3 regions of the Intrasporangium mesophilum genome follow, and region 3 is predicted to be linked to each of the others. Evidence: predicted binding sites of a transcription regulator. Region 3 holds the regulator's gene; each other region holds the start of a gene.
What was found. The regulator LexA, encoded in region 3, represses DNA repair genes until DNA is damaged. The targets are predictions, from matches to a motif close to TCGAACANNTGTTCGA.
Positions count from the first base shown of each region.

Region 1: ACYVLP_RS26290 (HNH endonuclease signature motif containing protein) is a predicted target of LexA. The motif match lies at 2,610-2,625, and genes of this name have one in related genera.
Region 2: ACYVLP_RS02345 (YbaK/EbsC family protein) is a predicted target of LexA. The motif match lies at 2,142-2,157, and genes of this name have one in related genera.

Region 1 covers NZ_BAAGRF010000058.1:212,306-216,941, forward strand. Annotated here, with positions in the region: gene ACYVLP_RS26285 (UPF0182 family membrane protein) at 1-94, opposite strand, end outside; gene ACYVLP_RS26290 (HNH endonuclease signature motif containing protein) at 562-2,583, opposite strand; gene ACYVLP_RS26295 (PPA1309 family protein) at 2,887-3,426, shown strand; gene ACYVLP_RS26300 (YlbL family protein) at 3,438-4,586, opposite strand; gene ACYVLP_RS26305 (molybdenum cofactor biosynthesis protein MoaE) at 4,583-4,636, opposite strand, start outside.
Region 2 covers NZ_BAAGRF010000003.1:212,460-217,095, reverse strand. Annotated here, with positions in the region: gene ACYVLP_RS02360 (DNA polymerase III subunit alpha) at 1-959, opposite strand, end outside; gene ACYVLP_RS02355 (SAV_6107 family HEPN domain-containing protein) at 968-1,417, opposite strand; gene ACYVLP_RS02350 (DUF6504 family protein) at 1,461-2,003, opposite strand; gene ACYVLP_RS02345 (YbaK/EbsC family protein) at 2,241-2,777, shown strand; gene ACYVLP_RS02340 (DUF4126 domain-containing protein) at 3,092-3,868, shown strand; gene metF (methylenetetrahydrofolate reductase [NAD(P)H]) at 3,881-4,636, opposite strand, start outside.
Region 3 covers NZ_BAAGRF010000029.1:170,638-175,273, reverse strand. Annotated here, with positions in the region: gene ACYVLP_RS20695 (alkaline phosphatase family protein) at 1-557, shown strand, start outside; gene ACYVLP_RS20690 (hypothetical protein) at 554-955, shown strand; gene ACYVLP_RS20685 (Sir2 family NAD-dependent protein deacetylase) at 1,024-1,926, shown strand; gene ACYVLP_RS20680 (phosphotransferase) at 1,916-2,953, shown strand; gene lexA (transcriptional repressor LexA) at 2,965-3,672, opposite strand; gene ACYVLP_RS20670 (LysM peptidoglycan-binding domain-containing protein) at 3,920-4,342, shown strand.

The DNA of each region.
Region 1 (4,636 bases), on a different contig from region 3:
TGGGCGGCAGGGCCGCCGTGCCGCCGCGCCCGGGCGTGCCGGAGTCGTCGCCGTTGAAGTTGCCCGGCGGGGGGCCGAAGTTGCTGTCGCTCACGTGGAGTGCCTTGCGTGCGGGGGCGGAAGAGGTTCAGGCGAAGCTGTCACGGCCGCCGGCGGCCGTTGCCGCAACCATAACCCGGCGTCCGCACGAGCTGAGCACGGCGATACCGCACCGTGACCCGGGGTGTGAACGCTCGGCCCCACACGCCGGGTTCCGCAGGTCCACGGGTGACTTCCTGTGGGCTCTGCAGGAACTGTTCCGCGGTGGACGCCCGTCACTGGGGCGTGCCGTCTGGCCAAGCGTCGAAACATGCCGCGGGGCTCCAGACACCGGGGGTCTGCCGACGGGCTTCAGACAGGGAATGCGGTCAAGGACCAGGCAGCCGGGACTGCCGTCAAACAACCAGGGCACCGAGGAACGCGACCACACATCAGGCAGCGAGGAGCGCCGTCATAGAACGAGGGCACCGAGGAACGCGACCACACGCATCAGGCAGCGGGGCATGCCGCCGACTGGGTCGCTCAGAAAGGTGGCGGGTCGTGGGTCGCCGGCCCTCGACCGGGTGACTCGCCGGGTGACTCGCCGGGTGACTCGCCGGGTGACTGGCCTGGTGACTGGCCTGGTGACTGGCCTGGTGACTGGCCGGGTGACGGGTCGGGCGGGATGCTGTGGTCGGGTTCGGGATCGGTGTGGGGTTCGGTGGGTCGGTGGCCGTCGAGCCAGTCCTTGGGGTGGGTGAGGTAGGTGCGGCCGGCGGCGGTGCGCCACCTCAGCACGGCGCCCACGGCGCCCTCGTCCTCCTGCGCGTGCTGCTCGTGCTGCTCGTGCTGGTTGTTGTGGTTGTTCTGGCACTCCGTGGTGTCGGGGGTGCCGAGGGTGTCGGGGTCGCGGTGGGCGGTCCACCAGCCGGTGGTGCGGACCCGGTGGTGGGCGCGGTGTTTGGCGGTGAGGTTGTCGGTGCTGGTGGGCCCCTGGGGCCAGGGCCGGTCGTGGTCCAGGTCGCACTGCCGGGCCGGGATCTGGCAGCCCGGGCCGCGGCAGATGCCGTCGACGGCCCGGACGTGCTCGATGATGGCGCGGGTGGGCCGGTACCCCTTGGCGGTCAGGGCCAGGGCCCGCCCGGTGGGCAGGTCGGCCAGCAGGGTCTGCCAGATCGAGCCGTCGGCGGTGATGAGGGCGCGGGCGTCCTCGGCACTGACCCATCCGTGCCCGGGCAGCTCGCACGGGGCGTCGTCGAGCCCGGCCGCGGTGGACCACGGCACCACGATGAACACCCGCCCGGCCGGCGAGGGCGCGAATCCGAACCCCGGATCCCCGACCGCATCCCCGACCGCATCCCTGGCCGCATCGCCGACCGCATCGGCGCCGGTCTTGTCGCTAGCGTCGTCGCCGGTCCCGTCGCCGGCGGCATCGTTGCGGGCGTCTCCGCCGGGCCAGGCGTGGGTGGCGGCGCCGGTCAGGAAGTCGGCCCGCAGCTGATCGAGGGTGCGCCGGTCGCCGCGGGCCCAGGCGGCACGGGCTGCGGCGTCGGCCCGGTCCAGCGCGGCCGCGATCTTGGGCGCGTCGTTGACCACGGTCAGGCTCCCGGTGCCGTCGTTGAAGACCTGCCCGAACACCCCGACCCGGTCCCGGGCCGCCCGGCGCCGCGCCACGGCGTCGGCGGCGTGCTCGGGATCGGTGTCGGCGGCGATGACGGCGCGGCGCAGCCGGGACCGGAACAGCCGCTCGCTCAGCCCGGCCCCGTCCCGGGTCGGGGCCAGCGCGGCCCGGGCGACCCGGTCCACCCCGGCGTCGCTCAGGGTCGTGGTCTCGGCGAGCACGGCACCCGCGCGGCGCAGCGTGGCCGTCCCGGCGCGGACCTGCTCGCGCAGGAACCCGACCCGCACCGCGGGCCCGGTGGCCAGCTCGACCCGCAGGGCCAGCTCGCCCTCGCCGAGCCCGGTCGCCGCGGACACCTCCATCACGACCGCCTCCCGCGCCGCGAACGGGGTCCGCCCGACCCAGCCCTGCCCGGCCCGCGCGGCCAGCTCGGCCCGCGCGGCGGCGTGCATCCGGGCCAGCGCGTCCAGCTGGTGGTCCTCGATCTGGCCCTTGAGCCGCTCCCCGGCCTCGAACACCGCCAGATCACGATCGAACCCCGCCGCGAACCCCGCCGCGAAAGCGTCATCCTCACGGTCACCGCCACCGTCCACGCCCGCGTCGGCACCTGCGTCACCGGCTGCGTCGGCATCCGCAAGACCTGCTACACCCGCGGCGTCGGCACCGGCCGCGGCACCGGCTGCGTCGCCCTCGGCGTCCGCGTGTGGCCGGGTCGAAGGTATCGCCGCTGGGCTGGCGTGGGCGCTCGCGTGAGTGCCCGCGTGGGTGGGCGTGTGGGTGCTCGTGTGGGGCCTGCGCTGGTCGGCGTGCTGGGTCATCAGCGACCCGAGCAGCCGGTGCGTGCCCTGCTCGACGGTGGCCGGCTGGTGCCGGCCGCGCGGGGCTGCGCGCAGCCCGGTGGCGAACCCGGGCTCGGGTGATGGGTCTTGCACCTGGTGCGGCATCGGCAACCTCCATTCGTCCCCTCCATTAGAACACGCGTTCGACCATAGGCTGGGCGGCTCTGTTCTTGAGCGGCCTTTATCCACAATGGTTTTCGCTGGCCCGGGGGGATGTGGACAACCCGCGGCCGTGTCGGGTCCGGGCCCGCGCGAGCGGGGCGCTCACTCGACTGGGAGAGAGAGGACTCGGCGAGCGCGCGGGGCGGGATGGGGCGCGTGGGACGGGGCGCCCACTCGACCGGGAGGGGGTACCCGGCAGGGACCTGGCACCCCTGTGCGCCCGAGTGTCGGACGGCATACGGCAGCATGGGACGCGTGAGACCCGAGCCTGTCATCGACCCCCTCGCCATAGCCGCCCTCGACACCGAGCGCCATGTGGCGGCGGCGGGCTGGGACCAGCCCGCTCGGCTGTTCGCACTCGTGCGGACCGCCGAGCTGCTCGAGCGGGAGCCGCACCTGCGCGTCCAGATGGGCCCCGCGGACCTCGCGGAGGGGTCGCTCACCGCGATCGAGCAGGAGGGCCTGCCCTCGACGAGCTCGCTGGAGACCCTGCTCGGACGGATCGCCTGGCCCGACGAGGTCGACGGGTGCGCGTTCGCCATCGAGCGGATGGTCGTGCCGCCCGACGCCGAACGGCACCTTCCGGACCGCCCGGGCGACGTCGTGGACCACCTCGCGGCGCACCCGGACCGCAAGGACGTGCGCCTGCTCGTCGCGGTGCTGCGCGACGGCTCGTCGATCTGCCTGCTGCGCCAGCGCGACCACGACTCCGACGACGCGGTCGCCACGGGCAAGGACATCGCGCCAGGGCTCGTCCAGGCGCTGCAGGCCACCTTCGAGCCCTGAGGCCCGGCGCCTCAGCAGTGCGGCAGCGAGCCCGTGTTGCCCTTGGCGATGGCCTCGACCGCGGTCCTGGCATCGTCGAAGGTCGAGACCTTGACGACGTCAAGCCCGTCGGGGATGTGGCCCACCACCTCGTTGCAGTTGTCCGCGGGAGCGAGGAAGTAGGACGAGCCACCAGCCCGGGCGCCGGCCAGCTTCTGCCTGATGCCACCGATCGGGCCGACGTTCCCCTGGTCGTCGATCGTGCCGGTGCCAGCGATGTCCTTGTCCCCAGCGAGCGGGCCAGGGGTGAGCTTGTCGTAGATCCCGAGCGAGAACATCAGCCCGGCCGACGGTCCGCCGATGGATCCGGCGTCGATCTTCACGGTCGCCGGGAAGTCGTGGTCGATCCCGAGCAGCACCCCGAGGGCGGTGCGTCCACCCTGCCCTTCGATCGTGGGCACATCGACGGTGACGTCCTTGCCGTCTCGGCTGACGCGGATCTTCACGGACTCGCCCGGCTTGACCTGCTGAAGTGCGTCGCGGACGCTCTGGGCCGAGGTGATGGGCGTGTCCCCCACCTGCTCGAACCTGTCCTTGGGCTTGAGCAGACCCTTGGCCTTCGAGGCGTCGGTGAGACCGCCGACGACGATGTGCGTCGGGACGTCCTTGCCGATCCCTCGCAGCGCCACCGCAGTGGCCTCCTCCTGCGAGCCCTCCATCTGGATGGCGTTCTCCTCCGCGACCTGCTCCTGCGTCACAGCGGGATCGAAGACGTCGTCGACCGGGAGGACGTCGCGCGAGGGGTCGATCCAGGCCTGCAGCACGTCCCAGAGGTCGACGGGGTACCCGGGACCGCCCTCCACCCTGACCGTCGTGAAGTTGAGCGCCCCGTTGGTCGGGTACGTGGGCAGGCCGGTGATCGAGATGATCGGCGTCTGCTTGCCGTCCTGGGAGACACCGAGGGTGTTCTGCGTAGGGCCGGGGCTCATGACGGCATACGGCAGGTGGATGAGCGACCCCGCGACGATGATCGCCAGGAGCCCGAAGAACACCCCGAGGACGACCTTGTTGCCGCGGGTGAGCCGCCCGGAGCTGTCCCGGTATGCCGGTGGGCCGGCCTCGTCGGACACGGGCAGGTCCGTGCCGGACGGCTGCTCCGGCACGCGCTTGATCGTCTTCACGGCAGCCCGACCCACTCGTCGGCGCCGTCGGCGAACTGCTGGTGCTTCCA
Region 2 (4,636 bases), on a different contig from region 3:
CGAGCGGCGTCGAGCACGTCGACGATGGCGGCGTCCTGCGGGTCGGCGTGGCGGACAGCAGCGGTGATGACGCTCGGCACCCCGACCTCCCGCGCCAGGGCAAGCATCCGGCCCGCCTGGCCGAGGCTGCCGGGCAGGTGCTCAGGGCCTCCGTGGCAGACCACCTCGACGACGACGCCGCCGTGTGGCAGGAGCGCCACCCAGCGCTCGAGCGCCGCCTTGGCGCGGCCGTGCCGCTTGGCGAGCACTTCGCGGCCGACGTCGGAGTCGGGCCCGAGCAGGACGACCAGCCGCGGGACTCGGGTCGACTCCTCGCACGCCATGGCCGCCGGGCCGGTATGCCGGACGGCGGGGTCCCCGGGCCCAGGTGGCGCTCCGGCGTGGTCGGCGACGACGCGCGCTGTCGTGACGGGGGTGCCTCGCTCGCCGCGCAGATGGGTCGCCGTAACGAGCCGGCAGAGGGCAGCCCATCCCTCCCCCGGGGACAGGCCGGTGCCGGCGCTCCCTCGCGCGAGCACCGTGACCCGGGGCAGCCGCGGGTCGACGAGGGCACCGCCCCGCACCGGGGTCCGGACCGCCTTTGCCCGGCGCTCCGGCGCATCTGCGCCGAGCGCGAGGTCGACGCCCAGGATCGGGGCGACCCCGTGGTCCATGCACGACCGGACGAACTTCACTGCGCCATAGAGTCCGTCGCGGTCCGTCAGCGCAAGGGCGGGCTGACCCCACGAGGCGGCCCGCTCGACGAGCTCATGCGGCTTGGCCGTGCCGTAGCGCATCGAGTAGCCCGACGCGACGTGCAGGTGCACGAAGGTCTCGATCGGCGCACGGTGCGCTGTGCCGGTGCTGCGGCCGGTCGCGTCCGTCGCACTGCTGGTCGCGCCGGCCGCGCCGATCGTGCTGGTGGCGTCCGTCGTGCTGGTCGTACCGGTTGTCGTCGCTGTGCTGGTGGTGCTCGTCATGCCACTGGTCACGCTCCGCTCGCCCGGCTCCTCGACACGGGGGTGATCGACTGTGGCAGCGGGATGGTCAGTGGCACCCCGAGGAGGTCCTGGACGATCTCGAGGAACATCTCGGCCTGGCGCAGCAGGTCGTCGGCCTCCCGGACCGAGATGTGGCCGCCACGGTCGATGACCGAGCGGTGGGCCGAGCAGGCCGCGAAGAATGCTGCCCACTCCCCCAGCTCAGGTGCGACCCCGGGCAGCACCTGCCAGACACTGCGTGGTCGCGACCGCGGCGTCGGCGCAGTGCGGGCTGCGACGACCGCGGCCGCGGCCCGCAGCGCACCGAGATGCGCGTCGCGGTACCGCTCGGACGCGTCGGAGGTGCGGCACGCGGCCTCGAGGGTCGTGCGGGCTCGCTCGAGCAGGTCGAGCACGGCGACCGAGATCGGCGGTCTGCGTAGCGGGGCGGTGGTCACGATCGGCTCCTTTCTCGTCACGGATGGCTCGTCAGTCACGCGGTCAGTCGGCGATGCGGACGAGCGACCACCGGTCGCTCGGGTCGTGGCCAGCCGCCTCGTCATGGGCCAGGTCGTAGACGCCGGGTGCGAACGACCACCCGGGGCTCGCCTCGACCCGCCAGATGTGCTGCTCGCTCGCGGCCGCGGCGAGCGTCTGGCCCGGGCGTACGTGCTCCTCCTCGGCCTCGAGGGCATCGCGCCACCAGGCCCGCCGCTCCCGCCAGTGGGCGAGCACGTCGCGGACGACATAGAGGCGGCCGCGCCAGATGAACGCGGCGGGGACCGCGCCCGAGTGCAGCTTCACCGGCACCTCGCTCGGCACGTCCGGGGTGCCGGCCGGGGCGGTGGGTGCCTCATCGGGCACCTCCCCCTGCACCCCGACCGGCACGCTCTCGAGCCGTCTGACCGGCACGTTCCGCTGCACTCCCACCGGCACCTCGGCCGGCACTGCGACCTGCACCTCGGCAGGCACTGCGACCTGCACCTCGGCCGGCACTGCGACCTGGACCTTGACCCTCACGGGATCGCTGAACCTGCGCACCACGACACGTCTCCCTCGGACACGTCGAGGCCGGACATCACGACCCAGGCCGCTCGCGCCCCACACGAGCAACCCGACACCAACCGACGACTGAGCTGACTGAAATACTGGTTGGACAGATCTCTGACTCGAACATCTGTTTCGAACATGTGTTCGATATGCACAGCGTAGCCCCCGGCGCCGACACCGTGTCAAGCGAGTCCGACGAGTCGGCTGAACGCCGACGCTACGGTGTCGCTCATGGTCCAGATCGACGCCCCGACGCCGCAGAACCCGTCCGCCGTGCTCGACCATCCGTCGGTCCGACGGGTCCGCACCGCCTTGACGGATGCCGGCGTCACGGGCGAGGTCGTGGTCCTCGACGGCGCAGCTCGGACGGCGGCCCAGGCAGCCGAGGCACTCGGCACCTCGGTGTCGGCGATCGCGAACTCCCTCGTGTTCCTGGCGACCCGCTCCGACGGGTCGCGGATCCCCCTGCTCGTGCTCACATCCGGAGGCCATCGCGTCGACACCGGCCACCTCGCGGCCGAGCAGGGCTTCACGTCGGTTGGCAGAGCGGACCCTGAGTTCGTCAGAGCCACAACGGGATTCGCGATCGGAGGCGTCGCGCCTGTCGCCCATACGACCCCGGTGACGACGCTGGTCGACGCTGCACTCGCCCAGCAGGCTGTCGTGTGGGCGGCCGCTGGTCACCCGCACACCGTGTTTCCGACGTCACATGACGAGCTCGTCCGGATCACCGGCGGACGCTCGGTCTCGGTCCGCCCGCCGGGCTGACCCGCCCTCCCACACGCCACATCGCCGCCCATCCAAGCCTGCGCTCACACGGGTCAGGGCACCCGCATGTCGGGTCGGCGGACCCCGGCCATCGCCCACGTGAGTAGGAGTGCTCAGGCGTCACACCCGCACCACCCGGCAGAGTCTGTCGTGCGGGCCCGGTCCGCGAACGGAGGGTTGCAGGGGTGCCGTCCGCTCGCGGATCGGGCCCCATGCGTGTCGTCTCTCGTGTCACCTCGTTGCACGCAGGCCGGGAATAGGGCACCGTCCCAGATGTTGGAACCGTGTTCTCGCCACCGCACGCAAGGAGCGACATGGGCACCGAGCTCATCCCCATGGCCTTCACCACCGGGTGGGGCAGCGGCATCAACGCGTACCTCGTTGTGCTCGTGCTTGGCCTTGCCGACAAGGCGTTCCACCTCAGCCAGATCCCGGATGCCCTGGCCCGCACCGACGTGCTCGTCATCGCCGGGATCCTCTTCGTCGTCGAGCTCGTCGCCGACAAGGTCCCGTACGTCGACTCGGTATGGGACACCATCCACACCGTGATCCGACCGGCCGTGGGCGCGACCATCGGCTACCTCATCGGCCATGACACCGCGAGCCTCGACGCCGCGATCGGTGCGGCCACGGGCGGCGTCACCGCCCTCATCTCGCACGGCATCAAGGCCGGCCTGCGCGGTGTCATCAACACCTCACCCGAACCGGCGAGCAACATCGTCGTCAGCACCTCCGAGGACGTGACTGTCACCGGGGTCACCGCGCTGGCCATCGCCCACCCCTGGGCCGCGGCAACGATCGCCCTGGTCCTGCTCGCCCTGGGCGCCTGGATCGTCTACAAGCTGGCCGGACGCATCCGTCGCCTCAAGCGACGCTACGACGCCTGGGGTGAACGCGTCGGCATCTCGCAGCCGCCTGCCCCGCGCACCGCCCCGCGAGCGGGCTCACCGCCAGGCTCCCCAGCAGGCTCCCCAGCTGGCTCACCGCCGACCCAGCCGATCCCGCCGCGGAAACCGTCGCAGCAGGTCGGCCCTCCGACCCCGTCGGCCGCCTCCGCCGACCCCGACACCGCCGGCGAGGAGCCGCGGTAGGGCGCTCTCGGCTCAGAGGCTGCCGAACACCTCGAGTGTCGCCGACGAACGGTTCATCGTGATGAAGTGGATGCCGGGCGCACCTTCGTCGAGCAGGCGACGCGACGACTCGGTGGCGATCGCCAGGCCCTCGGCACGCACGCCTTCGGCGTCGTCACCGTGGCGGTCGAGCCGCTCGGTGATGGCTCGCGGCATCGGCTGCCCTGCCAGCTGGGCCATCCGGATGACCTGGCGGGCGTTGGTGATCGGCATGATCGCGGGCACGACGGGCAGTCGGGAGCCGCGTCGGGCGAGCTCGTCGCGGAGCCGGAGGTAGTTGTCGACGTCGAACACCATCTGCGTGATGGCGAACTCCGCTCCCGCGCGCTCCTTGCGGATCAGCGTCTCGGCGTCCTCGTCGACGGAGCGTGACTCCGGGTGACCGTCAGGGAAGGCCGCGACGCCCACCGTGAAGTCGCCGAGAGCCTTGACGAGGCTGACGAGCTCGTCGGCGTGGTCGAAACCTTCGGGGTGGGCCACCCACGGCTGACCCAGACCGCCCTGAGGGTCGCCCCGCAGCGCGAGGATGTTGCGCACGCCGGCCGAGGCGTACGACCCGACGATGCCGCGGATCTCGGAGATCGAGTGCCCGACGCACGTGAGGTGCGCCATCGGAGTCAGCGACGTCTCCTCGAGCACGCGCTGGGTGAGTCGCACCGTGCGGTCGCGGGTGCTTCCGCCGGCGCCGTAGGTGATCGACACGAAGCTCGGCGACACCTTCTCGAGCCT
Region 3 (4,636 bases):
TGCCCCGGCTGGTCGACTGGAACGCCATCGGCGACGGCTCGATCTTCTGGCAGCAGGCCGGCAAGGCCACACCACGTGAGGTGGTCTGGCAGACCCCCGCCGGCGTGCGGACGGCATACGGGCAGAGCATCGCCTACTCGCTCCGCAGCGTCGTGTCGTTCCTCGAGAGGACGCGTGACCGCAACCTCGTTGCTGTCGTCCTCGGCGACCATCAGCCCGTGAGCATCGTCTCGGGTGACGGAGCGAGCCACGACGTGCCGGTCTCGATCATCTCTCGCGACCCCTCTGTGCTCGACCGGATCTCCTCCTGGGGCTGGGCGTCGGGGGTGCGGCCCGGGCCGGACGCTCCGGTCTGGCCGATGGACCGGTTCCGGGACCGGTTCCTCACAGCCTTCGGCTCCACCTCGGCCAACGCCATGGCGGCACCCGCCTCGAGCACACAACCGACACCGGTCACTGAACCGTCGAGCCCCGCGGCTCGTCTTCCTCGGCAGGTAGTCCAACGCCGTGACGTCACACGTCGTCGCGGTGCGACCCGGACGATGGGAACATCATGAGAAGCCTCCGATATCTCGGTGCAGCAGCACTGCTCGTGTCCGCAGCGGTGCACCTGTACCTGTGGTTCAACGGTGTGCGCAACCAGTCGGTGGGGCCGATGTTCCTCATCAACGTCGTGGCGGGCGTCGTGATCGCCGTCCTGCTCGTGCGGTGGACGCACTGGATCCCGGCGTTCCTCACCCTCGGGTTCGGCGTGGCGACCCTGGGCGCCTTCACCATCGCGGCGACCGTCGGGCTGCTCGGTGTGCACACGACGTGGCAGGGGTGGGACGTGTTCACCGCCGCGGCGGCGGAGGTCGTCTGCATCGTCGTCGGTGGTGTCCTGCTCGTCGGCGAGCTCGGCGGCGCCAGGGCGCCGGCGCAGGGGGCGCAGACGCGCGGACGCCACGCGGCCTGACCCGCTCGGCCGGGCTGTTGCAGTCCGAGGACCCCAGGGCCGCACGAGGCGCCACGTAGGCTGTCCGAGTGCGGTCGCTGAGTGTCAACCGGGTGCTCCCGGAGCCTGTCGACCTCGGGACGTTCGACGACCTCGTCGACCTCGTCTCGGGGGGCGGGGTCCTCGTCCTGTCCGGTGCGGGGCTCTCCACCGAGTCAGGGATCCCCGACTACCGCGGACCCGACGGCACGCGACGCGTCCAGCCGATGACTTTCGGGGAGTTCAAGGGGTCGAGCGAGGCGCGTCGTCGGTACTGGGCGCGCAGCTACATCGGGTGGCAGCGCTTCAAGGCGGCGGAGCCCAACGACGGTCATCGCGTCGTGACCGACCTTCAGCGGGCCGGCTACGTCGGTCCCGTCATCACCCAGAACGTCGACGGTCTGCACCAGGCCGCGGGTGCCCGGGACGTCGTCGAGCTGCACGGGTCGCTCGAGCGTGCGGTCTGTCTCATCTGCGGGGAGATCACGACCCGGCTGGGTCTGCACGAGCGGATGACCGAGGCCAACCCCGGCTTCATGGCACGCTTCTCCGAGGCCGCGGCACGCGTCGGGTCCCAATGGGGCGAGCAGGTGCGCCCCGACGGCGACATCGTGCTCGCCGACGAGCTGGTCGACTCCTTCCACACACCCCGATGCCTGGTCTGCGGCAACGACACCGTCAAGCCGGACGTCGTCTTCTTCGGAGAGTCCGTGCCAAAGGCGTTGGTGGACAGGTGTTTTCGACTTGTCGACGACGCAGGTGCCGTGTTGGTGCTCGGTTCTTCGTTGTCGGTCATGAGCGGCTACCGCTTCGTCCGGCATGCCCATCAACGCGGCATACCGGTGGCGATCGTCACGCGGTCGGCCACCCGTGGCGACGCCCAGGCCACCACGAGAGTCCACGAGAGGCTCGGCCCCACGCTGCGCCGCCTCTGGAGTGCCCTTGAGCACTGACCCGCGGTGGTATGCCGCCCTGCCGGAGTCGGGCCCCGGCCCGTCCGAGCGCTGGACGTCCGCCGACTTCGCGGCCGAGCTGCAGGCGTGGGTGGGAGGCGCGCTGGGATCTCTCGGGCACGAGCTCGTCGGCCTCGAGCCGGTGCACCAGCGACCCTGGTCTACGGTGTGGCGCGCCCGGGCCGACGACGGCGGACTGTTCTGGGCCAAGCAGAACTGCGCACACCAGAGCTTCGAGGCGCACCTGCTCGTCGTGCTCGACCGCCTGGCCGGGGATCGGGTGGTCCCGGTGGCCGCGGCGGACATCGAGCGTGGCCTACACCTCGTGCCCGACCAAGGGCCGGTCTATGCCGAAATGGTGCCAGAGGACGACATCGACGCATGGTGCACGGTCGCCGTCGAGGCGATGCACCTGCAGCGCGAGCTCTTGGGGCGCGAGGCTGAGCTCGCCGCTGCCGGGCTCACGAGAATCCGCACGGCGGATGCTGCCGACTACGTGACCGCCCGGGCCGCGTCGCTCGCGGGCCTGCCAGCCGGTGACCCTCGACGGATGCCTGCGGACGAGGCCGCCACGGTGTGCGCACTCGATCCTGTGATCCGTGGCTGGGCGGCCCAGGTCGAGGCGCTCGACCTACCGGACACGTTGGTGCACAACGACCTTCACGAGCACAACGTCTTTGCGACAGACGGGCAGCTGCGCTTCTTCGACTTCGGAGACGCCGTGATCGCGAACCCGCTCTGGTCACTGCTCATCCCCCTGCGGGTGATGTCGAGCCGGCTGGAGGCCGGGGTGGATGACCCACGGTTGCGCCGGGTGGCGGACGCCGCAACGGAGGTGTGGGGTGACCTTCGGCCCGTCGGTGAGCTCCGGGCGGCCCTGCCGGCGGCCTTGCAGCTGGCGCGACTGGGTCGGGTCGAGGCGTGGCTTCGGGTCGTGGCGACGATGACGCCGTCCGAGCTGGCCGACTTCGGTGACTCGCCCAGCTGGTGGCTGGCATCGCTGCAGGAGGAACCGCCGCTGAGCTGACCGGTGACGGCTCAGACGCGGCGCAGGACGGCGGTGACCTTGCCGAGGATCGTCGCGTCGTCGCCGTCGATCGGCTCGAAAGCCTGGTTGTGGGGGAGCAGCCAGACGTGGCCGTCCTTGCGCTTGAACGTCTTGACCGTGGCCTCGTTGTCGAGCAGGGCCGCGACGATGTCGCCGTTGTCGGCTGTCTGCTGTCGTGACACCACGACCCAGTCGCCGTCGCAGATCGCGGCGTCGATCATCGAGTCTCCGACGACCTTGAGCAGGAAGAGCTCGCCCTCGCCGACAATCTGCTTCGGCAGCGGGAAGACGTCGTCGACGAGCTCCTCAGCAGTGATCGGCACTCCCGCGGCGATCCGACCCAGGACCGGGACGTATGCCGCCTGGGGACGCGAGTCGCCGCTGTCGGTCTCGAGGTCGTGGCGCTGCACGCTGAGGTCGATGTCGCCACGGCGCTGCGACGGGCGGGCGTCGGGCGAGACGACCTCGATCGCGCGCGGACGGTTGGGGTCGCGACGGACGTAGCCCTTCGTCACGAGGGCGTTGAGCTGGTGCGAGACGCTGGACGGGCTGGCCAGGCCGACCGCGTCACCGATCTCACGCATGCTCGGCGGGTATCCACGCCGGTCCACGGAGTTGCGGATGACCTCGAGCACACGCCGCTGGCGCACGGTCAGCCCGTCGCCCTTGTCGCGGTCGGGAAACTCGGTCACGCCCATGATGTCCCCTTCGTCGTGCTCGTCAGACCCCGATGTCCGGCTTGCGGTGAGCGCCGCTCGAGCGCTCGTGAGGGCCAGTGTCAGTGGTGACTGGTGTGGTTGGTGGTGTGAGAACAGCGTACGAGGTTCGAACACAGTTGCCAAACACCTGTTCGATGCGTGTCTCGACTTCGTCGAACAGACGTGCTACAACTCGTACAGACGTTCTATCGAACACCTGTTCGTTCGGCAGCAAGGGGAGGTCATCATGAGCGCCATCGTCGTCGAGGCAGCGCACCGGCAGCAGGCTCAGGGGGCCCTGTGCGACCCGCTCCCGTCCCCGCGCGGGCGTGGCCATCTCGTGCTCGTGCCCACCGGTCCGGATGCGCTCGGTCCGGCATCTAGGGCGCACTCACGTCTTCGTCTGACCCGGCGCGGGCGGCTCGTCATCGCGCTCCTCGTCGCCGCCGTTGTTGCCGTGCTCGGGGTGGCAGCGGCCGTCCAGCGCGCCGGCGCCGTCAGCGAGCCGCGGGTCATCACCGTGCAGCCGGGCCAGACCCTGTGGGGCATCGCCTCGCGGGAGCTGCCGGACCTGCCGGTCACCAGCGGCATCGTCGAGCTTCAGCTCGCCAACAGCCTGTCGACCTCGCAGATCCACATCGGTCAGCGGCTCGTCATCCCGACGCCCTGACGCCGCGCCGCCGGGCCCTCTTCTGGTGACAGGCCCGGCTCCATGGCAGCCGCGTTGGCTCCACCTTCAGCGGCTGGCGGTAGCGGCGCTTCGACCCCGCCGCTCTCGCCCGGACGCCGCACCCCAGATCGGGGTGCGGCGTTCTGCCATGCCTGGGCGGTGTTGAGTGAGCGCCGCGCCCCGCCTGTCACACGATGGGCCGGGCTGTTTGACGCGCGGGACGGAGCGCTCGCTCGACCCGGAACTGAGCAAGACGGCATTCCTCGCCGGCGATGGTGCGTCGCCCTGTGGACG